One region of the Methylobacterium sp. 142-1Y genome, then DNA from elsewhere that is predicted to be linked to it. Evidence: predicted binding sites of a transcription regulator. Region 1 holds the regulator's gene; each other region holds the start of a gene.
What was found. Region 1 encodes LexA, which represses DNA repair genes until DNA is damaged. Its sites were predicted from a motif close to TGTTCNNNNTGTGTTCNG; they were not measured.
Positions count from the first base shown of each region.

Region 2: a site for LexA is predicted at 3,725-3,742, ahead of AC3AOF_RS10865 (PA0069 family radical SAM protein). Genes of this name have one in related genera too.
Region 3: a site for LexA is predicted at 1,556-1,573, ahead of AC3AOF_RS25270 (ATP-dependent helicase). Genes of this name have one in related genera too.

Region 1 is NZ_CM173224.1:1,209,781-1,217,546, reverse strand. It holds gene uvrB (excinuclease ABC subunit UvrB) at 1-2,504, shown strand, start outside; gene lexA (transcriptional repressor LexA) at 2,724-3,467, shown strand; gene AC3AOF_RS05725 (NCS2 family permease) at 3,697-5,037, opposite strand; gene AC3AOF_RS05720 (molybdopterin-dependent oxidoreductase) at 5,028-7,760, opposite strand.
Region 2 is NZ_CM173224.1:2,363,063-2,370,828, forward strand. It holds gene AC3AOF_RS10850 (acyl-CoA synthetase) at 1-1,030, shown strand, start outside; gene AC3AOF_RS10855 (PCC domain-containing protein) at 1,034-1,888, shown strand; gene AC3AOF_RS10860 (GNAT family N-acetyltransferase) at 1,875-2,426, opposite strand; gene AC3AOF_RS10865 (PA0069 family radical SAM protein) at 2,582-3,694, opposite strand; gene AC3AOF_RS10870 (hypothetical protein) at 3,813-4,328, shown strand; gene moaB (molybdenum cofactor biosynthesis protein B) at 4,390-4,989, opposite strand; gene ypfJ (KPN_02809 family neutral zinc metallopeptidase) at 4,989-5,900, opposite strand; gene AC3AOF_RS10885 (uracil-DNA glycosylase) at 6,018-6,962, opposite strand; gene AC3AOF_RS10890 (electron transfer flavoprotein-ubiquinone oxidoreductase) at 7,158-7,766, shown strand, end outside.
Region 3 is NZ_CM173224.1:5,498,804-5,506,569, forward strand. It holds gene AC3AOF_RS25270 (ATP-dependent helicase) at 1-1,544, opposite strand, end outside; gene AC3AOF_RS25275 (hypothetical protein) at 1,679-1,930, shown strand; gene AC3AOF_RS25280 (thioesterase family protein) at 1,940-2,515, opposite strand; gene AC3AOF_RS25285 (FAD-binding oxidoreductase) at 2,760-4,178, shown strand; gene mraY (phospho-N-acetylmuramoyl-pentapeptide-transferase) at 4,557-5,642, opposite strand; gene AC3AOF_RS25295 (UDP-N-acetylmuramoylalanyl-D-glutamyl-2,6-diaminopimelate--D-alanyl-D-alanine ligase) at 5,725-7,185, opposite strand; gene AC3AOF_RS25300 (UDP-N-acetylmuramoyl-L-alanyl-D-glutamate--2,6-diaminopimelate ligase) at 7,182-7,766, opposite strand, start outside.

The DNA.
Region 1 (7,766 bases):
CGCCGCAGGCCGCCTTCGCCCATGGCGACGCCGCCGACGTCGAGCCGGCGCTGGCCCAGGCGCTGGGCCTGCGCGAGCCGGACGGCGAGGCGGTGGAGGAGCGCGGGTCGCTTGCCGCCGAGGGCGTCTCGGCGACGGTCGACGCCCTGACCAAGCTCCTCACCGAGGGCAACCCGCTGTTCAAGAACGGCGAGCTGTGGCGCCCTCACCGGCCCGAGCGGCCGCAGAAATCCGAGGGCGGCGTCCCGTTCCGGCTGAATTCCGAGTTCACCCCGGCCGGCGACCAGCCCCGCGCCATCGCCGAGCTGGTGGCCGGCATCCAGGGCCAGGAGCGCGACCAGGTGCTCCTCGGCGTGACGGGCTCGGGAAAAACCTTCACGATGGCCAAGGTCATCGAGGAGACCCAGCGCCCGGCCCTGATCCTCGCCCCCAACAAGACCCTGGCGGCGCAGCTCTACGGCGAGTTCAAGAGCTTCTTCCCCGACAACGCCGTCGAATATTTCGTTTCCTACTACGACTATTACCAGCCCGAGGCCTACGTCGCGCGCTCCGACACCTTCATCGAGAAGGAATCGTCGATCAACGAGCAGATCGACCGGATGCGCCACTCGGCGACCCGGGCGCTGCTGGAGCGCGACGACGTCATCATCGTCGCCTCGGTCTCGTGCATCTACGGCATCGGCTCGGTCGAGACCTATACGGCGATGTCGTTCACCGTCAGCCTCGGCGAGAAGATCGAGCAGCGCCAGCTCGTCGCCGACCTCGTGGCCCTGCAATACAAGCGCATCCAGTCCGACTTCGCGCGCGGCACCTTCCGGGTGCGGGGCGACGTGATCGAGCTGTGGCCGGCCCACTTGGAGGATCGCGGCTGGCGCATCGGCCTGTTCGGCGACGAGATCGAGTCGATCTCCGAGTTCGATCCGCTCACCGGCAAGACCCTCAACACGCTCAAGTTCGTCAAGGTCTACGCCAACAGCCACTACGTGACGCCGCGCCCGACCCTCCAGCAGGCGGTCAAGGGCATCAAGGACGAGCTGAAGTGGCGGGTCGAGGAGCTGACCCGGATGGGCCGGCTGATCGAGGCCCAGCGCCTGGAGCAGCGCTGCACCTTCGACCTCGAGATGATCGAGGCAACCGGCGCCTGCAACGGCATCGAGAACTATTCGCGCTACCTCACCGGCCGCAAGCCCGGCGAGCCGCCACCGACCCTGTTCGAGTACCTGCCCGACAACGCCCTGGTCTTCACCGACGAGAGCCACGTCACGGTCTCGCAGATCGGCGGCATGTACCGGGGCGACTTCCGCCGCAAGGCGACGCTCGCCGAGTACGGCTTCCGGCTGCCCTCCTGCCTCGACAACCGCCCCTTGCGGTTCGAGGAATGGGACGCGATGCGCCCGCAATCGATCCACGTCTCGGCGACGCCGGCGAAGTGGGAGCTGGAGCAGACCGGCGGCGTCTTCGCCGAGCAGGTCATCCGCCCGACCGGCCTCGTCGATCCGGTGATCGAGGTACGCCCGGCCCGCTCGCAGGTCGACGACCTGCTCGGCGAGGTGAAGGAGGTGGCGGCCGCCGGCTACCGCACGCTGGTGACGACGCTGACCAAGCGCATGGCCGAGGACCTGACCGAGTACCTGCACGAGAACGGCGTGCGGGTGCGCTACATGCATTCCGACATCGACACGCTGGAGCGGATCGAGATCATCCGCGACCTGCGGCTCGGCGCCTTCGACGTTCTGATCGGCATCAACCTCCTGCGCGAGGGCCTCGACATCCCGGAATGCGCCCTCGTCGGCATCCTCGACGCCGACAAGGAAGGCTTCCTGCGCTCCGAGACCTCGCTGATCCAGACCATCGGGCGGGCCGCCCGCAACGCCGACGCCCGCTGCATCCTCTACGCCGACCACATCACCGGCTCGATGGAGCGGGCGATGGCCGAGACCGAGCGCCGGCGCAAGAAGCAGCTCGCCTATAACGAGGAGCACGGCATCACGCCCCAGAGCGTGAAGCGCAACATCTCCGACATCCTGGAGAGCGTCTACGAGCGCGACCACGTCCAGGTCGATACGGGGCTGGCGAAATCCGCCGTCACGGTCGGCCACAACCTCAAGGCGGTGATGGCCGACCTCGAGAAAAGGATGCGGGCGGCCGCCGCCGATCTCGACTTCGAGGAGGCGGCGCGGCTTCGCGACGAGCTCAAGCGCCTCCAGGCGACCGAACTCGCCATCGCCGACGACCCGATGGCCGAGCAGGCCGATGTCGAGCGCGAGGCCGGCCGCTTCGGCGCCAAGCGCAAGCGCCGGGGTGCGGAACCGCTCGGCTACGGTCCGGGCGGCAAGGGCGTCTCGGACGAAGGCACCCGCATCCGCCAGCCCGACCTCGACGACATGGGCCCGGGCACCGACCGCGAGGTGCCGTTCACCTACGCCGAGCGCCCGACCGGCCGCTCGACGCAAGGGTTTCCTGGTCAGAAGCCGAAATACAAGGGCCGCAAGGGGCGGGGCTGAGGCGCAGGCCCGGACCGGCGCGGCGGACAGTCCCGCGCCGGTCGAACCCCGCGCGGAACGTGCCTCATCGTCCGATCGACCCGTGACATCCCCGTCTATCACCCCGGTTGCTGCGCCCTCGCGCCGCTTTTTCGAAGCCGCTTGCGGAACACTTGCGGAACGCTTACCATGTTCGCGATTTGTTTCCGGAGCGCGGCAGCGCGGGGATGAGAGTGTCACATGCTCACGCGTAAGCAGTTGGACCTGCTCCGCTTCATTCAGCAGAGAATGCGCGAGACGGGCGTGCCCCCGTCCTTCGACGAGATGAAGGACGCCCTCGATCTCAAGTCGAAATCGGGCATCCACCGCCTGATCACGGCCCTGGAGGAGCGGGGCTTCCTGCGCCGCCTGCCGAACCGGGCCCGGGCGATCGAGGTGATCCGCCTGCCCGACACGGTGACGGGACCGGCGCAGGCCGCACCGGCCGCCGGGGCCGAGGTGGTGCGGTTCAATCCCAGCGTGGTCGAGGGCGGGCGCGCTCACGAGCCGAAGCGGCAGGCCGGTATCCCCGCGATGGCGACGGCGTCGGACGAGAACGGCCACTCGGTCAGCGTGCCGGTGATGGGCCGGATCGCCGCCGGTACGCCGATCTCGGCGATCCAGAGCCAGAGCCGCACGGTGGCGATGTCGCCGGACTTCCTGGCCAGCGGCGAGCATTACGCCCTGGAGGTGCGCGGCGATTCGATGATCGAGGCCGGCATCCTCGACGGCGACCTGGTGGTGATCCGCCGCCAGGAGACCGCCAATACCGGCGACATCATCGTCGCGCTGATCGACGACGAGGAGGCCACGCTCAAGCGCCTGCGCCGCCGCGGCTCCTCGATCGCGCTCGAGGCCGCCAACCCGGCCTACGAGACCCGCGTGCTCGGGCCCGACCGGGTGCGGATCCAGGGCCGGCTGGTGAGCCTGGTCCGGAAGTACTGAAGGGGCTTTCAGTCAAGCGCGGGAACCCTCCCCCCCTCTGCGGGGGAGGGTGGCGAACGGAGTGAGCGCAGCGGGACGAAGTCCCGCCGAGAGGGGCAGCGCGACGCTGATCCAGGTGGCGTCCGTCACTATGGTCGCGACCTCTCCGGAAGCGTGGTTCCCCTCTCCCGGCCTGCTCCGCAGGCCACCCTCCCCCGCAGAGGGGGGAGGGTTCAGGGCGTCGCGCTCGTCAGTGCGCGCTGCCGGTCGCCACGAACTTGAACAGGAACACCGCGGCGATCACCCACACCACCGGCTTCACGTCCCGGAACCGCCCGGTGAGCAGCTTGATCACCGCGTAGGTGATGAAGCCGAAGGCGACGCCGTTGGCGATCGAGTAGGTGAAGGGCATCAGCAGCGCCGTGACGCAGGCCGGCAGCACCTCGGTCAGGTCGTCCCAGTCGAGATCGACCAGCTCGTGCAGCATCAGGCAGGCGACGTAGAACAGGGCCGGCGCCGTGGCATAGGCCGGGACCGAGCCGGCGAGGGGCGCGAAGAACAGGCAGGCCAGGAACAAAACCGCCACCGTGGCGGCGGTGAGCCCGGTGCGCCCGCCCTCCTCGACGCCGGACGCGCTCTCGAGATAGGCGGTCGTGCTCGACGTGCCGAGCAGCGAGCCGACGAAGATCGACGAGGAATCCGCCATCAACGCCTTGTCGAGGCGCTCCATCTTGCCCTCGGTCAGCAGCCCCGCCCGGTTGGCGACGCCCATCAGCGTGCCGGTGGCATCGAACAATTCGACGAGGAAGAACACCAGGATCACGTTGAGCAGGCCGCCCGACAGCGCGCCCTTGATGTCGAGGGCGAACAGGGTCGGGGCGATCGAGGGCGGCAGCGAGGCCACACCCTGGAAGGTGTTGTCGGCGACGATGAAGCTCAACGCCGTCACGGTCAGGATGCCGGCAAGCAGCGCGCCGCGCACCTTGCGCACCGAGAGCACCGCGACGATCAGGAAGCCCAGCACCGCCAGCACCGTGCTCGGCTTGTGCAGGTCGCCCAGCGTCACGAAGGTCGCGGGGCTCGCCGTCACCACGCCGGCGCTCTTCAGCGCGATGATCGCGAGGAAGAGCCCGATGCCGACCGTGATCGCGATGCGCATCGAGCGGGGAATGCCCTCGACGATGATCCGTCGCAGCCCCGTCAGCGTGACGACCATGAAGCACAGGCCGGAGATGAACACCGCGCCGAGCGCCGCCTGCCAGGTGTAGCCCATCTGGAGCACCACCACATAGGCGAAGTAGGCGTTGAGCCCCATGCCCGGCGCCAGCGCGATCGGGTAGTTGGCGTAGAACGCCATCACCAGGGAGCCGATCGCCGCGACGAGGCAGGTCGCGACGAACACCGCCCCCTTGGGCATCCCGGCATCGCCCAGGATGTTGGGATTGACGAAGACGATGTAGGCCATCGTCAGGAAGGTGGTGAGCCCGGCGAGCAGCTCCGTGCGCACGGTGGTGCCGTGGGCCGAGAGCGCGAAGGTGCGCTCCAGGAAACCCGGGGGCCGGGTCAGGCCGGCGTCGCGCTTCATGTCCATCGCTGCTCCTCGTCGCTCTCTCTGATCTGTCGGTAGATCCGGTCGGGCGCGAAGGGCGTCGCGGTCAGCCGCGCGCCGGTCGCGTCCCGGATGGCGTTGGCCAGAGCCGCCGCGACGGGGTTGAACGGGCTCTCGCTCATCGACTTGGCGCCGAGCGGCCCGACCGCGTCGTGGGTGGCGGCGAAGATCACCTCGGTGCGGGGCACGTCGGCGATGGCCGGGATGTGGTAGGTGCGGAAGGACGGGGTCGCGACCCGGCCCTCGCCGTCGATCGCCAGGTCCTCGTAGAGCGCCGCGCCGAGCGCCTGGGCGACGCCGCCCTCGACCTGGCCGCGGCACTGCGCCGGGTTCATCACCCGGCCCGCATCGGCGGCGTGGACGCTCCGCAGGATGCGCAGTTCGCCGGTTCCCGGATGCACCGCGACCTGGAAGCCCTGGACGTTGAACGCCACCGAGCGCGGGCTGCCGTCGGCATGGCCGATCGCCTCCGCCGGGCCGAGATCGGCGAGGGGGACCCGCGCCTCTCCCGCCGTGACCGCGTCGCCGTCGAGGCGGCAGGCGGCGGGATCGAGCCCGAACCGGGCGGCGGCGCGCCGGCGCAGGATGTCGGCCAGGCCTTGCGCGGCCCGCAAGGTCGCCTGGCCCGCCACCACGATGCCGGTGCTGCCATAGGCGCCGGTATCGTGCCCGACCGCGTCGCTGTCGCCCTGGCGCAGGGCGATCCGGTCCGGGGTGGTGCTCAAGGCCTCGGCGGCGATCTGGCCATGAACCGTCGAGGTGCCGTTGCCGAACTCGACCGTGCCGACGCGCAAGGCGTAGGCCCCGTCCTCGCCGAGCGCGATCCGGGCCTCGGCGAAGTGGCCCCGCGGCGGGATGGTGTCGATCATCGACAGCGCCATGCCGGAGCCCGTGCGCCAGCCCGGCGGGGCGGGGGGAGGGGGCTCGGCCAGGGCCGCCGACACCGCGTCGAGGCATTGGTCGAGGCCGTAGCTGCCGTATTGCACGTCGTGCGGTTCGAGGCTCGTCGAGACCATCGGGTCGCCGGGCCGCACCACGTTGCGCCGCCGCAGCTCGAACGGATCGAGCGTCAAGGCGCGAGCGAGCTCGTCCATGGCGGATTCGACCGCGAAGATGGTCTGGCTCAACCCGTAGCCGCGGAATGCCCCCGCCGGCAGGGTGTGAGTGTGGACGGCATAGCCCGCGACCCGCTTGTTGGCGCAGCGATAGACCGCGATCACCTCGTTGCAGCCGTGATGCAGCACGCCGCCGGCATGGTTGCCGTAGGCGCCGGTATTCGACAGCACCTGGAGGTCGATCGCCGTCAGGGTGCCGTCGGCCCGCGCGCCGAGGCGCACCCGCACCCGCATCGGGTGGCGGGTGGTGGTGGCGGTGAACTGCTCGGTGCGGGTCAATTCCCAGCGCACCGGCCGGCCGGTGGCGAGCACCGCGAGCGCCACCAGATCCTCGGTCAGCATCTCCTGCTTGCCGCCGAAGCCGCCGCCGACGCGGCCGCACTCGACCCGGACCGCATCGCGCGGGAGATCGAACAAGGCGCAGAGCGCGTCGCGGGTGAGGAACGGCACCTGGGTGCTGGAGCGGATGACGAGGCGTCCATCGGGATCGCGCCAGCCGATCGCCGCATGGGTTTCCAGATGCGCGTGCTGGATCCGCTGCGAGCGGTAGGTGCCCTCGTGCACCACGTCCGCCGCGGCAAGGCCGGCCGCCACGTCGCCGATCTCGCCATGCGCCTCGGCGGCGAGGTTGGGATGGGGATGGAGCGGCGGCGCGTCCTCGCCTGTGGGGCGCAGGCCGTGGACGAGCGGTGCGTCGGGCTCCAGCGCCTGCTCGGGATCGAGGCAGGCCGGCAGCACCTCGTAGTCGACGACGAGCGCCCGGCAGCCGGCCTCCGCCGCCGCCTCGCTCTCGGCGACCACCGCCGCGACGCGCTGGCCGACGAAGCGCATCACCGAATCGAGCACCCGCGTGTCGCTGGCATCGTCGGCGGGGTTCTGGTGCCGGGCGGTGGAGAAGAGCCGGTCCGGTGCGTCCGCGTGGGTCAGCACCCGCACCACCCCGGGCAGGGCGAGCGCGGCCGCCGCGTCGATGCGCAGCACCCGCGCATGGGCGTGGGGCGAGCGCAGCACCTTGAGATGCAGGGCGCCGGCAACAGTGAGGTCGAGGGTGTAGCGCGCCCGGCCGCTGACGATGGCGGCGCTGGCGGGAGCCGGCGGGCTGTGCTCGCGGGGGGCCGGGCAGGGCGCCGGGACTTGGCCGTCGAGGCCTTCGATCGCGTCGGCGATCGACCGGTAGCCGGTGCAGCGGCAGAGATTGCCCTTCAGCGCCGCCGGCAGGTCCCGCCGCTGGCCCTGGTCGAGGGCGGCGGCCGTCATCACCATCCCGGAGGTGCAGAAGCCGCACTGGAAGCCTTGCGCGGCGACGAAGGCCGCCTGGACCGGGTGGAGGGTGCCGGGCACGCCGTCCCCCGGCGCGCAGGGGCCGGCCAGCCCCTCGATCGTGGTGATGCTCCGGTCCGCCGCCCGGAAGGCCGGCACCAGGCAGGCATGCAGCGGCTCGCCGTCGACATGCACCGTGCAGGCGCCGCAATCGCCGGCGTCGCAGCCCTTCTTGACCCCGAACCAGCCGAGTTCGCGCAAGAACGTGCGCAGGCACTGCCCGGCGCGGGGCGCGGCCTCGTGGACCGTTCCGTTGACCGTCAATCTCACGCTCGC
Region 2 (7,766 bases), 1.2 Mb from region 1:
CGGCCAGATGGCCTTCGTGATCACCAACCACCTCTGCGACCTGATGCCGGGCACGAGCGCGGAGACGGATGCCTCCCTGGTGGTGGCGCCGCTCTCGCACGGGGCCGGGGTGCATGCGGTGACGCAGATCGCCCGCGCGGTGACCTCGGTGCTGCCGGGCTCCGACCGCTTCGACGCCGCGGAGGTCTGGGGCCTGGTGGCGCGCCACCGGGTCACCAACATGTTCACCGTGCCGACGATCCTGAAGATGATGGTCGAGCACCCGGCGGTCGAGTCCAACGACCATTCCTCGCTGCGATACATCATCTATGCCGGCGCGCCGATGTACCGCGAGGACCAGAAGCGGGCGTTGCGCACGCTCGGCAAGGTCATCGTGCAGTATTTCGGCCTCGGCGAGGTCACCGGCAACATCACGGTGCTGCCGCCGGCCCTGCACGAGGCCGAGGACGGCCCAGGCGTGAAGATCGGCACCTGCGGCTTCGAGCGCACCGGCATGCAGGTGCAGATCCAGGACCCGGAAGGACGCGAGGTCGCGCCGGGCGAGACCGGCGAGATCTGCGTCTGCGGCCCGGCGGTCTTCGCCGGCTACTGGGAGAATCCCAAGGCCAATGCCGAGGCGTTTCGCGACGGCTGGTTCCGCACCGGCGATCTCGGCACCCTCGACGCGGATCGCTTCCTCTACATCACGGGTCGCGCCTCCGACATGTACATCTCGGGCGGCTCGAACATCTATCCCCGCGAGATCGAGGAGAAGATCCTGGCCCATCCGGCGGTGGCCGAGACGGCGGTGCTCGGCGTGCCGGACCCGACCTGGGGCGAGATCGGCATCGCGGTCTGCGTGCCGCGGGAGGGCATGGCGCTCTCCGAGGACGACGTGATGGCGTTCCTGTTCGACAAGGTCGCGCGCTACAAGCTGCCCCGGCGGGTCATCCTGCGCGAGTCGCTGCCGAAATCCGGCTACGGCAAGATCACCAAGAAGATGGTGCGGGAAGAGCTGGAGGCGGCGGGCCTCATCGGCGAGAGGGCTTGAAGGGTGAGCGCGACGCCGGCCTTCACCACCCTCGTCCAGCCCGGACCGGAGCGACCGGAGCGCTGGCTTGCCGCCACGGGTCCCCTCCTCCACCGGGCCTTCGATCTCACGCCGGGACGCACGCTGCTCGACGCCGTCGCCGGGCCGCTCGCCGGCATGCGGGGCGGCGTGGTGCATCTCACGGGCGGGAGCTTCTCGCCCTTCGCCTACGTGATGCCGGCCCTCTCCGCCGATCCGCGTTTCGCCGCCTATTACAGCGAGACCTACCGGCCGGCGGGCGAGACGCGGCTGGAGCGGGCGAGCGCCACCTTCGGCGAGCGCGACGGTGCGCCCTTCCTGCACGTCCACGGCACCTGGATCGAGCCCGACGGACGCCGCCGGGCCGGCCACCTGCTGCCGGCGGAGGTGGTGGTGGCGCGACCCGTCCGGGCCGAGGCCTGGGGTACGGCGGGCGCAGCCTGGCGGGTCGAGCCGGATGCCGAGACCAACTTCTCGCTGTTCACCCCGGCGCCCCTGGCTTCCGGCGGGACGGGCTGCCTGCTGCTCAAGATCCAGCCGAACGAGGAGATTCACGCGGCGATCGAGGCGGCGGCCCGGGCGCATCGCCTGACGGCGGCACGGGTCCGCGGCATCGGCAGCATCGTGCGGCCGGCCTTCGCCGACGGGCGGGTGATCCCGACGATCGCCAGCGAGGTGCTGATCCGCGACGGCGCCGTGCGGCCGGGGCCGGAGGGCGGCCTGGTCGCGCATCTCGACATCGCGGTGGTGGATGTGGCGGGTGACATCCACGAGGGTGTCTTGAAGCGAGGCACCAACCCCGCCTGCATCACCGTCGAGCTCACCCTCACGCCGGAGTGAGGCTCTCACGCTCGACGCCGTAGACGTGCACGAGTTCGTCGCGGCCCCGCGCCGGGGCGTGGATCACCTCCTCGCGCCGGAAGACCAGGCCGCAGGCCCGCATCACCGCGAACGAACCCGCATTCTCCGGCTGGGCACTGGCCTCGATCCGGTCGACGTCGAGCCACGCGGCGGCGACCGGGAGCAGGGCCGTCGCCGCCTCGCGCAGGTAGCCCCGGCGCTGATGCGCCTCGCCGAGCCAGTACCCGAAGGTGGCGGTTTTCGGATCCTCGCGGGTCCGGTGCAGCATGATCCAGCCGAGGAATTCGCCGGTGTCGCGGGCGGTCACCGCGAGGGAGAGCCCCTGTCCCGCCTCGGCCAGGGAGCGCGCCAGGGCGATCCGCTCCCGCGCCATCGCGACGGTGAAGGGGAGCGGCCAGAAGGCGAGCCACCGGCTCACCGCCGGGGTCATCAGGGCGCTGGTCGCCTCCGCGTCCTCGGGGGCGACGAGGCGCAGATGGAGGCGGGGGGTGTCGAGGGTGGGAGGAGCGCCGGTCATCGCGGCAGCGTAGCAGGGATTTCCCTTGGGGAAATGGGTGGCGCTGCACTGCGTGGCGGATGAGCGGCCCGGCGGCAGGAAGGGGGCGGGAACCCTCCTCTCCCCGCGGGCGGAGAGAGGGGAAACCCACGCCCCGTCCGCGACGGTCTCGCCGCTCAGAACAAGCTGTACTGCCCACCCTTCTGCAGCGGCCCCCTGAACAGATCCGTCCGCAACCGCACCCGCTCCGCCGGATACCCGAGCCGGGTCATCGCCACCCGCATGCGCTGGTCGAGCAGGTCCGCGTAAGGTCCGGTCCCGGTAAACCGCCGGCCATACGTCGCATCGTAGACCTTGCCGCCGCGGCTCTGCGCGAGGAGCGAGAAGGTCCGCCCGGCCCGATCGGGAAAATGCTCGGCAAACCAGTCGCGCATCAGGTCGGCGAGTTCGTGCGGCAGGCGGAGCAGCACGCCGCCGGCCTCAGCGGCCCCCGCCTCGCGGGCCCGGGTCAGAACGGCCTCGATCTCGTGGTCGTTGAGGCCGGGGATCAGCGGCGCCACCAGCACCATCACGGGCACGCCTGCCGCGGCGAGCGCCCGGATCGCCGCCAGGCGCTTCTCGGGTCGCGGGGCACGCGGCTCCATCCGGCGGGCGAGGTCGGGATCGAGGGTCGTGACCGAGAGGGCCACCTTCACCAGCCCTTGCGCCGCCATCGGCGCCAGGATGTCGAGGTCGCGCAGCACGAGGTCGGACTTGGTGACGAGGCCGACCGGATGGCGGAAGCGGGCCAGCACCTCGAGCACGCCGCGGGTCAGGCGGTAGCGCCGCTCGATCGGCTGGTAGGGATCGGTGGCGGTGCCGAGCGCGATGGTGCGGGGCGCGTAGCCCCGGGCCGAGAGTTCCCGTTCGAGCAGGGCCGCCGCGTCGGGCTTGGCGAACAGCTTGGTCTCGAAGTCGAGCCCCGGCGAGAGCCCTGCATAGGCGTGGTTCGGCCGGGCGAAGCAGTAGAAGCAGCCATGCTCGCAGCCGCGATACGGATTGATCGAGCGGTCGAAGCCGATATCGGGCGACGTGTTGCGGGTGATGATGCTGCGTGCCCGTTCCAGCGTCACCTCGGTGCGCAGAGGCGGCAGCTCGTCCTCGATCTCCCAGCCGTCGGCGAAGGCCTCGCGGGCGGCGGGCTCGAACCGGCCGGTCGGGTTGGCGGTGGCGCCGCGCCCGCGGCGGCTCTCCGCCGCCGGGGTCGACCCGGCGAGGCGGCGCGCCGCCCGCCCGCATCCCGATTCCATTCCGACCTCCCGCACACGCACGGCCGTGGTTAGAACAAAACAGGAACGATCACAAGGGAGAATAAATTGCCAACGATCGAGGCAGGACGCGCCGCCTCCTATCCGCTATGGCGCCATCATGTTCACGGCTGCCATCCATCTCCCCGGCGCGATCGATCCGGAGCGCATCGACGCCCTCGCCGACACCCTGGCGGCCCTCGTGGCCGGCGTCGCGGCGGGCGTGGTGGGCGATGCGGTGATCGCAGCCGAGCATCCGGACGATCCGGAGGTCGCCACCATGGCCGAGAGCACCGGCGCGGCCCTGGTGGCGCGGGGGCCGAGCCCCTGGGTGGCGGCGGCCGGATTGGCGCGCCGTCCCTGGATGCTGTGCCTGGAGGCCGGCGACGTGCCGGCGGAGGGCTGGATTCGGGTGCTCGACCGGTTCGGCGCCACGGTGCAAGCGGAGGCGGTCGGCCGCCTGCGCCGCCCGCACGCCGCCCTGTTCGAGCGGATCGCCGGACGGCGCGAGTCGCTGACGGGCACCCGGCAGGTGCGGGCCGGCGACCTCGTGCGGGTGCAGGCCCTGCGGGCGGGTCTGCCGCTCAAGGTCCGCCTGCCGGTCAGGCCCCTGCGGGGGTCGCTGCTGCGGAGCTAGAGTATCGCCCGATCGCGTTGCGATCGGACGCTACTCTAGATCTTTGATTGTGACGCATTGTCTAAGACGAACCGGTACCCACTTCGTCGGAAAATGCTTTCGCAGCGCCCCGCTTCAGGTGCTCGTCGAGGCGCGGCATGATCTCGACGAAGTTGCACGGCCGGTGCCGGTAATCGAGCTGGGCCGCCAGGATGCCGTCCCAGGCGTCCTTGCAAGCGCCGGGCGAGCCCGGCAGCACGAACACGTAGGTGGCGTTCACGACTCCGGCCGTGGCCCGCGACTGCAGCGTCGAGGTGCCGATCTTGTCGTAGGAGATGCGGTGGAAGACGGCGGAGAACCCGTCCATCCGCTTCTCGAACAGGGGCTCCAGCGCCTCCGGCGTCACGTCGCGGCCGGTGAAGCCGGTGCCGCCGGTGGTGATGACCACGTCCACGCCCGGATCGGCGGCCCAGGCCTTCACCTGGGTGCGGATCGCTTCGACCTCGTCCGGCACGATCGCCCGGGCGGCGAGGCGGTGCCCCGCCGCCGTCATGCGCTCGGCAAGCGTGTCGCCCGAGCGGTCGTCGGCCGGCGTGCGGGTATCCGAGACGGTGAGCACCGCGATCGACAACGGCACGAAGTCCCGGGCTTGGTCGAGGCGGCCTTGGTCAAGATCTGGCATCAGAGTTGCGAGGCCCGGAAGGTGTCGCAGGACTGGGTCTGGCCGCTGCGGTAGCCGGTCTGGAACCAGCGCATGCGCTGGGCCGAGGAGCCGTGGGTGAAGGAATCCGGCACCACGTAGCCCTGGCTCTGCTTCTGGAGCTTGTCGTCGCCGATGGCGCTCGCCGCCTGCATCGCCTCCTCGATGTCGCCGGGCTCGAGCGAGTTGAAGCGGTCGTTCGAGTTCTTGGCCCAGACGCCGGCGAGGCAATCGGCCATCAGCTCGACGCGGACCGAGAGGGCGTTCGACTCGCGCTCGCCGACCTGCTGCTGCTTCTGCTGCACCTTGGGCAGGATGCCGAGCACGTCCTGGACGTGGTGGCCGACCTCGTGGGCGATCACATAGGCATAGGCGAAATCGCCCTTCACGTGGAACTTCTGCTCCATCTCCTTGAAGAAGGTGGTGTCGAGATAGACCTTCTTGTCGAGCGGGCAGTAGAACGGGCCCATGGCCGCCCGGGCCTGGCCGCAGCCGCTGCGGGTGCCGCCGGTATAGAGCACCATCGTGGTCGGGGTGTATTGGCGCCCGGTCTGGTTCGGCAGAACCGTCTTCCACACGTCCTCGGTGTTGCCGAGGATCGCGGCGGCGAACTTGCCGGACTGGTCGGTGGGGGCGCCGGTGCGCCGGTCGGGCTGCTGGCCCTGCTGCTGACCTTGTTCCTGGGGCGCGCGTGGGCGCGTCATCTGCTCGGCGCCGCCGATCAGGATCGCCGGGTTGATGCCGGTGACCCAGCCGATGATGCACAGGATGACGATGGTGCCGATGCCGAGCCCCCCGGCGCCGCCGCCCGGGAAACCGAATCCGCCGCCACCGCCGCCCTCGCCGCGGCGGTCTTCGACGTTGTCGGAGGAGCGAAAATCTTCCCAGCGCATGGTCTGCTACCCGTCGGCCCGTGAACCTTGGCCGCGACGGCTACGCGGCGCAGGCGAAAGGCTCAAGAGTAATCGACGGGAGCCGGCACGGTTCCGCTTCGCCGCACATGGCGGCGATCACGGCGCGCCCTCGTCGAGGGCCGCCCGCAGAGCCCGGAAGTCGCGCCAGGCAAGACGCTTCTGCAGCGGCTGGCGCAGCAGGTAGGCCGGGTGCAGGGTGGCGAGCAGCCGGATCTCGCGCTTGTCGGTCCGGTAGGGGAACCACCGCCCTCGCGACTTCAGGATGCCGTCCTTGGTCCCGGCGAGCGCCTGGGTGGCGACGCCGCCGAGGCAGACCAGGATGTCGGGATCGGCCAGCGCGATCTGCCGCTCGATGAACGGCTTGCAGGTCGCGAGTTCCTGCGGGGTCGGGTTGCGGTTGCCCGGCGGGCGCCAGGGCACGACGTTGCCGACATAGGCGTTGGTCCGGTCGAGCCCGATCGCCGCCATCATCCGGTCGAGGAGCTGGCCCGAGCGACCCATGAACGGCTTGCCGATCCGGTCCTCGTCCGCCCCCGGCGCCTCGCCGACGAACATCACCCGCGCCTGCGGGTTGCCGTCGGCGAAGACGAGGTTCTTGGCGGTGAAGCGGAGCGCGCAGCTCTCGAACCGGCCAAGCAGGCCTTCCAGCTCTTCCAGGCTCGCGGCGGTGGCGGCGAGTTCGCGGGCGTCGCCCGCCGCCTCGCCGGGAGCGGCGGCGGCGGAACGGCCGTAGGTGCTGGCGGCCTCCGCCCGCGGCGCCTCGCGCACCGCCTCCCTGCGGGGAAGCTCCCGGCGAGGAACCTCTTGTCCGGGAGCTTCTTGCCTATCAGGCGCCGCCCGGCTGAGCTCGTCATTCGCGGACGGAAGCGGCCGAGACGGCGCCTCGGACGCTGTAGCCTCCGCCCGGACGGCGCGACGCGGCGCTTCCGGCTCGGCGAAGCGGTCGTGCGGCGTCTCGTCCAGCGCGGCATCGACGCCCGCCGCGACGTGGAAGTCGAGGAAGGAGAGCAGGTCGCGGCTGTCGGGAGCGTCGGGCGTCATCAGTGTGATGTGGCGTGCTGCACGGCTGTGGACAACAGGTGCGACAGGGCGCGCACAGGCATTCTCGCGGGCGCGGCCCAGGCGCGGGCGCTTGCACCCAGGGACACGCCGTCGCACGGTCCGGCCATTGGGACCGCTTGAGGCGGCCCGAGATCGTTTATATGTGAACTATCCAGAGACCAGGGGAGGATCAGGATGGAGCTGCCGGAACGCGAGGCGATGGACTTCGACGTGGTGATCGTCGGAGCGGGCCCGGCCGGGCTGGCTGCCGCCATCCAGCTGAAGCAACTCGCCAGTGAGGCCGGCACCGAGGTGTCGGTGGTGGTGGTCGAGAAGGGCAGCGAGGTCGGCGCCCATATCCTGTCCGGTGCGGTCATCGACCCGAGCGGGCTCGACTCCCTGGTCCCCGGCTGGCGCGAGGACCCGGACCGCCCCCTCAAGACCGAGGTGGTGAAGGACGAGTTCATGTTCCTCGGGCCGGCGGGCGGCGTCTCGCTGCCGAACATCGCCTTCCCGAAGCTGATGAGCAACCACGGCAACTTCGTCGGCTCGCTCTCGAACGTGACCAAGTATCTCGGCCGCAAGGCGGAGGAACTCGGTGTCGAGATCTATCCGGGCTTCCCGGCCGCCGAGATCCTGTACGACGACGCGGGAGCCGTCGTCGGCATCGCCACCGGCGACCTCGGCATCGCCCGCTCGGGCGAGGCGCGGGACGACTTCACCCGCGGCATGGAGCTGCGCGCCAAGTACACGGTGTTCGGCGAGGGCGCCCGCGGCTCGCTGACCAAGAAGCTGATCGACCGC
Region 3 (7,766 bases), 2.3 Mb from region 1:
CCGGATTCCTCCAGGATCGTCTGCGCCACCTCCGTATGCGGCTGGTCCTCCAGGAGCTTGGCCCAGCGGGAAAAGCTCTGGCACAGGGCGCGCACGGTCGAGCGGGGCTTCGGCTTCAGCTCCTCGGTCTCGCTCATCATGCGGGCGGCCTGGAGCAGGGGGACCTTGGCGCGGCGGGCGAGCCCGTGCAGGGCCTGGAGCGTCGCGTCGCCCAAGCCGCGCTTGGGCGTATTGAAGATGCGCTCGAAGGCGAGGTCGTCGGAGCCGTTGGCGACGATGCGCAAATACGCCAGCGCATCGCGGATCTCGGCCCGCTCGTAGAAGCGCGGGCCGCCGACGACGCGGTAGGGCAGCCCGAGCTGGACGAAGCGGTCCTCGATCTCGCGCATCTGGGCCGAGATGCGCACCAGCACGGCGATCTCCGACAGCTTGTGGCCCTTGGCCTGCAGGCTCTCGATCTCCTCGCAGACGAGGCGGGCTTCCTCTTCCGAATCCCAGGCGCCCGTGACCGTGACCTTCTCGCCCTCCGGGCTGTCGGTGCGCAGGGTCTTGCCGAGCCGGCCCTCGTTATGGGCGATCAGCACCGAGGCCGCGGCGAGGATGTGGCCGGTCGAGCGGTAGTTGTTCTCCAGCCGCACCACCAGGGCGCCCGGAAAATCATGCTCGAAGCGCAGGATGTTGTCGACCTCGGCCCCGCGCCAGCCATAGATCGACTGGTCGTCGTCGCCGACGCACGCCACGTTGCGGTGGCCCTGCGCCAGCAGGCGCAGCCAGAGATACTGCGCGACGTTGGTGTCCTGGTACTCGTCGACGAGGATATAGCGGAAGCGCTGCTGGTAATTGGTCAGCACGTCCGGGTTCTCGCGCCACAGCTTCAGGCAGAGCAGCAGCAGGTCGCCGAAATCGACGGCGTTGAGCGACTTCAGCCGCTCCTGATAGGCCGCATAGAGCCCCCCGCCCTTGCCGAAGCCGAAGGCCGAGGCTTCGCCGGCCGGCACCTGCTCGGGCGACAGGCCGCGATTCTTCCAGCCGTCGATCGTGCCGGCGAGGCTGCGGGCCGGCCAGCGCTTCTCGTCGAGGTCGGCGGCGGCGATCACCTGCTTCAAGAGCCGCAACTGGTCGTCGGTGCCGAGAATCGTGAAGTCGGAGCTCAGGCCCACCAGCTCGGCGTGGCGGCGCAGGATCTTCGTGCCGATGGCGTGGAAGGTGCCGAGCCACGGCATCCCCTCCCCGGCCGGGCCGATCAGCGTGCCGATGCGCTCCTTCATCTCCCGGGCGGCCTTGTTGGTGAAGGTCACCGCCAGGATGTCGAAGGGCCGGGCCCGCCCGGTCGAGATCAGGTGGGCGATGCGGGTGGTGAGCACCCGGGTCTTGCCGGTGCCGGCGCCGGCCAGCACCAGGACCGGCCCGTCCGTCGCCTCGACGGCGCGGCGCTGCTCGGGATTGAGCCCCGTGAGGTAGGAGGCGTCCTGCGGCACCACCGCGGCGCGGGCGCGGGCGGAGATCGAGGTGGGGGCGGTCCCGGCGGGCAGTTCGCGAGTCATGCCCGCATCACTGGACCAAAACGCGAACGGCGTCGAGGGTGTCGGGCGCATGCCTGTGGGCGAGGCGCCGGAACCTTGCCGCGGGAGCGGCGTCGTTCTCGATGAAAAACCCTTCGCCTACGGAGAGGACCCCGATGCGTGCCCATGCCCTCCTGATCCTGGCTCTCGCCGCCGCGCCGCTCCCGGCGCTGGCGCAGAACCAGGTGCCGACCAACCGCGCCCAGCAGAGGGTCGAGGGGATCAACCGCTCGATCGAATCGGGGGCCGAATCCCGCAGCATCCAGCAGCAGAACCGGTTCGAGACCAACCAGCTCCAGGGCCAGATCCAGCGTCAGCAGAGCATCGCGCCGCCGCCCCCGGCGCCGATCGTCGTGCCGCACCGCTGAGCGGCGTGGTCAGTGCCTGACCCGGGCCCCGGCGGACGCAAAGGCCATGGTGTCCGGCCGGGCATTGTGGCCGTCGCGGCCGCGGGCAGCGATGCCGATCGTCCGGCCCAGGTCGTCAGGCCGCGGAAGCCTTGCATGCGAGCCGAGCATGACCGAGAGATTGGCCTGGATGTCCTCGGGGAACGGCGCCACGCGCCGCGTTTCCGGATCGACGTGGAGGGACAGGTTCTCGGAGGTGGCGGCGACCCATCCCTCGCTGGCGTGGCGGATCTCGGAATAGAAGTGGATGCGCTTCTCGTCGAAGCCGATGAGTTGCAGCGTCACCCGGACCCGATCGTCGAGGACCAGTTCGCGGCGGTAGCGCACATGGACCTCGGCCGCGAAGGTCGTGCCGCGCCCGGAATCCATGTAGTCGGGCCCGAGGCCGACGACTCCGAACGCCTCGTCCACCGCCCGATCGAACAGGACGTGGTAATAGGCCATGTTCAGGTGGCCGTTATAGTCGATCCAGCCCGGCTCGATCGCCATCGTCGACGACACGAACGGCGCGAAGAAGAAGACCGAAGCGGGGCGGTCGTCTGCCATTGTGGGGCTCCCGGTCGGGCGCAGGCGGGATGACAAGGGCGCCCTGGCACGTACCACGCTTGGACACGGGATGCATCCCCGAATGGGTTGCACCTTGGGGCAAGGTGGCGGCCATCCAGCGCACTTCTCCGTGACCGGGCCGCCGGATATGCCGGCCTGGAAGCGGCTGCTAGAGTGCCGGCAAAAGGCTGGCGGTTTTAACAAGCAGCACCGTCCGCCGCGAGAACCGTCCGGGAGATCCGCCATGAACGCCCAGAGCCCCGCCCCCAGCCGCGCCCGACCAAGCCCTGAGACCGTCGAGGCGGTCATCCGCGAGCTGACGGCGCAGTTCGGCAACCGTGTCGTCACCTCGCAGGCGGTGCGCGAGCAGCATGGCAGCACCCTGACCTGGGTCGCCAACCAGCCGCCGGACGCGGTGGTCTATGCCGAGAGCACCGAGGACGTGCAGGCAATCGTGCGGGTCTGCGCCGCGCACAAGATGCCGGTCGTCGCCTTCGGCACCGGCACGTCGCTCGAGGGCCACGTCAACGCGCCGTTCGGCGGCATCTCGATCGACATGAACGGCATGAACAAGGTGCTGGCGGTCCATGCCGAGGACCTGGATTGCGTGGTCCAGCCCGGCGTGACCCGCAAGGCGGTGAACGAGCACCTGCGCGACCAGGGCCTGTTCTTCCCGATCGATCCCGGCGCCGACGCCTCGCTGGGCGGCATGGCGGCGACCCGGGCATCCGGCACCAATGCGGTGCGCTACGGTACGATGAAGGACAACGTGCTGTCGCTCACCGCCGTGATGCCGAACGGCGACGTCGTCCGCACCAGCCCGCGCGCGCGCAAGACCTCGGCCGGCTACGACCTGACCCGGCTGATGGTCGGCTCGGAGGGCACCTTCGGCATCATCACCGAACTGACGCTGAAGCTCGCCGGCATCCCGGAGGCGATCTCCGCCGGCGTCTGTCCTTTTCCGAGCATCAAGGCGGCCTGCGACGCCGTCATCGTGACGATCCAGTCCGGCCTGCCGGTGGCCCGGATCGAGCTTCTGGACGAGGTTCAGGTCGCGGCCTGCAACGCCTATTCGAAGCTCACCCTGCCCGAGACCCCTCTCCTGCTGGTCGAGTTCCACGGCACGGATGCCAGCGTGCGCGAGCAGGCCGAGCGCTTCGGCGAGATCGCGGCGGAATTCGAGGGCGGGCCCTACGAGTGGGCGACCAAGGCGGAGGAGCGGACCCGGCTCTGGCAGGCCCGCCACGACGTCTACTGGTCCGCGGTCGCCATGCGGCCGGGGGCCCGGGTCATCGCTACCGATGTCTGCGTGCCGATCTCGCGGCTGGCCGAATGCGTCGACGAGACCAAGCGCGACATCGTCGAAAGCGGCATCACGGCGCCGATCGCCGGCCATGTCGGCGACGGCAACTTCCACACCTCGCCGCTTGTCATGATGGACGATCCCGACGAGATCGCCCGGGTCACCGGCTTCATCGAGCGCCTGGTCGCCCGGGCGATCGCCATGGAGGGCACCTGCACCGGCGAGCACGGCATCGGCCAGAAGAAGATGCGCTTCATGGAGCTGGAGCACGGGCCCGAGGCGCTGAACCTGATGCGCACGCTCAAGCGCGCGATCGACCCGGACAACATCATGAATCCCGGGAAGGTGGTGGTGGTTTAAGGCTCCACGCGATGGCCGGCATTGCCGATAAGGCGGTGCCGGTTCAGTGTTCTGTCCGTGATCCCCCACGTGAACTCATACGATTTCCGGCTGATCGCTTCGCGATGCGGAAATCGGCTTCGCTCAGGCGCCGCGCGGGCTCGTGATACGAAATCCGGAAGGGATCTTCCGGATTTCGTATCACACCCTCCGCGTCATTCCGGGGCCGCGCAGCGGAGCCCGGAATCCAGAACCGCAGGATGTTCAGAAGAAAGCGGAACGCTGTCCGCCTTTTCCTGACAAAACTGAGGGTCTGGATTCCGGGCTCCGCTGCGCGGCCCCGGAATGACATGGAGGGTGTTATTGTCGTGGGAGAGAACGCAAGCCCGGCCCCGGCCCCTACCGCAGTTTCAAGGTCGCCAGCCCCAGCAGCGCCAGCACCACCGCGATGATCCAGAACCGGATCACCACCTGCGGCTCCTTCCAGCCCTTCTGCTCGAAATGGTGGTGGATCGGCGCCATGCGGAAGACGCGCTTGCCGGTGAGCTTGAACGAGGCGACCTGGATGATGACGGAGAGGATCTCCAGCACGAACAGGCCGCCGACGATGCCGAGCACGATCTCGTGCTTGGTCGCCACCGCGACGGTGCCGAGCAGGCCGCCGAGCGCCAGCGAGCCGGTATCGCCCATGAAGATCTGGGCCGGCGGCGCGTTGAACCACAGGAAGCCGAGGCCCGCCCCGATGAGCGCCCCGCAGACCACCGCCAGCTCGCCGGTGCCCGGGACGTAGTTCACCTGGAGGTAGGACGCATAAATGACGTTGCCGACCAGGTAGGCGATGATCCCGAAGGTCGCCGCCGCAATCATCACCGGCACGATGGCGAGCCCGTCGAGGCCGTCGGTGATGTTGACCGCGTTGCCCGCGCCGACGATCACGAAGCCCGCGAAGGCGACGTAGAACAGGCCGAGATTGATGATCGCGTCCTTGAAGACCGGGAAGGCGAGCCGGTAGGCCAGGCCCGGCGCCGAGTATTCCGCCACCGCGACGCAGGCCGCGACCGCGATCAGGGCCTCGAGGGCGAGGCGGAACTTGCCGGAAAAGCCCTTGTGGCTCTGCTTCGTGACCTTGAGGTAGTCGTCGTAGAAGCCGATCGCGCCGAAGCCCAGCGTCACCATCATGACGATCCAGACGTAGTGGTTGCGCGGATTGGCCCAGAGGATCACCGCCACCATCACGCCGGCCAGGATCATCAGCCCGCCCATGGTCGGCGTGCCGCGCTTGGTCAAGAGGTGCGATTGCGGGCCGTCCTCGCGGATCGGCTGGCCCTTGCCCTGGCGCAGGCGCAGGAGCGAGATGATCCAGGGCCCGAACCAGAACACGAAGAAGCCCGCCGTGAACAGCGCGCCGCCGGTCCGGAAGGTGATGTAGCGGAAGACGTTGAGCGGCGAGAACACGCCGCTCAGGTCGGAGAGGAGGTAGAGCATCCCGGATTCATCCGATCGTGGGCGCGCGGCAGCCCCGGGCAAAAGGCCCGCGCCGCCGCGTCAGAAGTCCTTGGAGGGTCGCTCAGCCGGATCGGCCGACGGCGAGATCCTGGTCCGCGGCCCCGCCGTAGCGGGCTTTGAGCGCCTCGACAATCCGGCCCATGCGGGTGCTGTTCGATCCCTTGACCATCACGGCGTCGCCGGGGCGCAGGGCCTCGAGCACCGGGTCGACGAGCTCGGCCGACGTCGCGCGGGCGCCGGCGCGGCGCGCGGCGGGCAGCGCCTCGAACAGTTCCTGCATCAGCGGGCCGGCGGTGAAGACGAGGTCGATGCCGTGCTCCGCGACGGCCTGCGCCAGTTCGCGGTGCAGGCGGGGGGCCTCCGCCCCCAGTTCCATCATGTCGCCGAGGACCGCGATGCGCCGGCCCGCGGTCTCGACGCCTGCGAGCGTGCTCAGAGCGGCCCGCACGGAAGCCGGATTGGCGTTGTAGCTCTCGTCGACGAGGAGCGCCTCGCCGTCGCCGACCCGGAGGACGTGGCGGGCGCCGCGCCCGGCCGGCGGGCGCAGCTGCGCCAGCGACAGGGAAGCGAGCGCGAGGTCGGCGCCGAGCGCCTGCACGGCGGCGATGACGGCGAGCGAGTTCAGCGCCGTGTGCCGGCCCGGGGTGCCGAGCTGGTAGGTGACGGGCAGCCCCATCGCCCGCACGTCGACGATCGACAGGTCGGGGCGCATCACGATGCGCTCGGCCCGCACGTCGGCCTCGCGGTGCTCGCCGAAGCTCACCACCCGGCCGGCGCGGGAGGCGAGCGCATGGGCCTTCAGCCGCTCGAAATTCGGGTTGTCGCGGTTGACGATCGCGACGCCGCCGGGCTCCAGGCCGGAGAAGATCTCGCCCTTGGCGTCGGCGATGCCCGACAGCGAGCGGAAATGCTCGATATGGACCGGCTCGACCGTGGTGACGATCGCGATCTCGGGCCGCACCAGCCGGGTCAGGGGGGCGATCTCGCCGGCATGGTTCATGCCGACCTCGAACACCCCGAACTCGCTCGAAGCCGGCATCCGGCTCAGGGTCAGGGGCACGCCCCAATGGTTGTTGTAGGAGGCGACCGAGGCGTGGGTGGTGCCTTGCGCGGCGAGAACGTGGCGCAACGCCTCCTTGGTGCCGGTCTTGCCGACCGAGCCGGTGACCGCGAGGATCCGGGCGCCGGTGCGGGCGCGCGACGCGACGGCGAGCCCGCGCATGGCGGCGAGCACGCCGTCCTCGCCGTTCGCCGGCACGGCGATCAGCGGGCCGGCATCAGCGAGATCGCCGGCTCGCTCCTCGGCCACCACCGCGGCGCCGGCGCCGCGGGCGAGCGCGTCGCGCACGAAGTCGTGGCCGTCGCGGGCCTCGCCGCGGATGGCGAAGAACAGATCCCCGACCTTCAGGGTGCGGGTGTCGATCGAGATCCCGGACAGCGCACGCGGCGCGGCCTCGATCGCGACCACCCGGCCGCCCATGGCGGCGGCGGCGTCGTCCAGGGTCCAGAGGGGCTCGGTCATGCGCGGGTCTCCTCGATCGCGCTCAGGACCGCGTCGCGGTCGGAAAAGGGCAGCGTGCGGTCGCCGATGATCTGGCCCGTTTCATGACCTTTGCCGGCGACCAGCAGCACGTCGCCGGCTTCGAGGTCCCGGACCGCCGTCCGGATCGCCTCGGCCCGGTCGCCGATCTCCTCGGCACCGGGGGCCGCCGCCAGGATCGCCGCGCGGATCGTCGCGGGGTCCTCGCTGCGGGGATTGTCGTCGGTGACGATGACCCGGTCGGCCTTCTCGGACGCGATCCGGCCCATCAGCGGGCGCTTCCCCCGGTCGCGGTCGCCGCCGCAGCCGACGATGCAGACGAGGCGCCCGGTGGTGAAGGCGCGCAAGGCATCGAGGACGTTGGCGAGCGCGTCGGGCTTGTGGGCGTAATCGACGATGCAGAGCGCATCGCGCACCGTGCCGACCCGCTCCAGCCGCCCCGGCACCCCGGCGAGATGGGAGAGCGCCGCGATCACCTCCGCCTCGCGCCCGGCACCGGCCGGGGTCGCGAGCACCAGGCCGGCGGCCACCAGCGCGTTCTCGATCTGGAACGTCCCGACGAG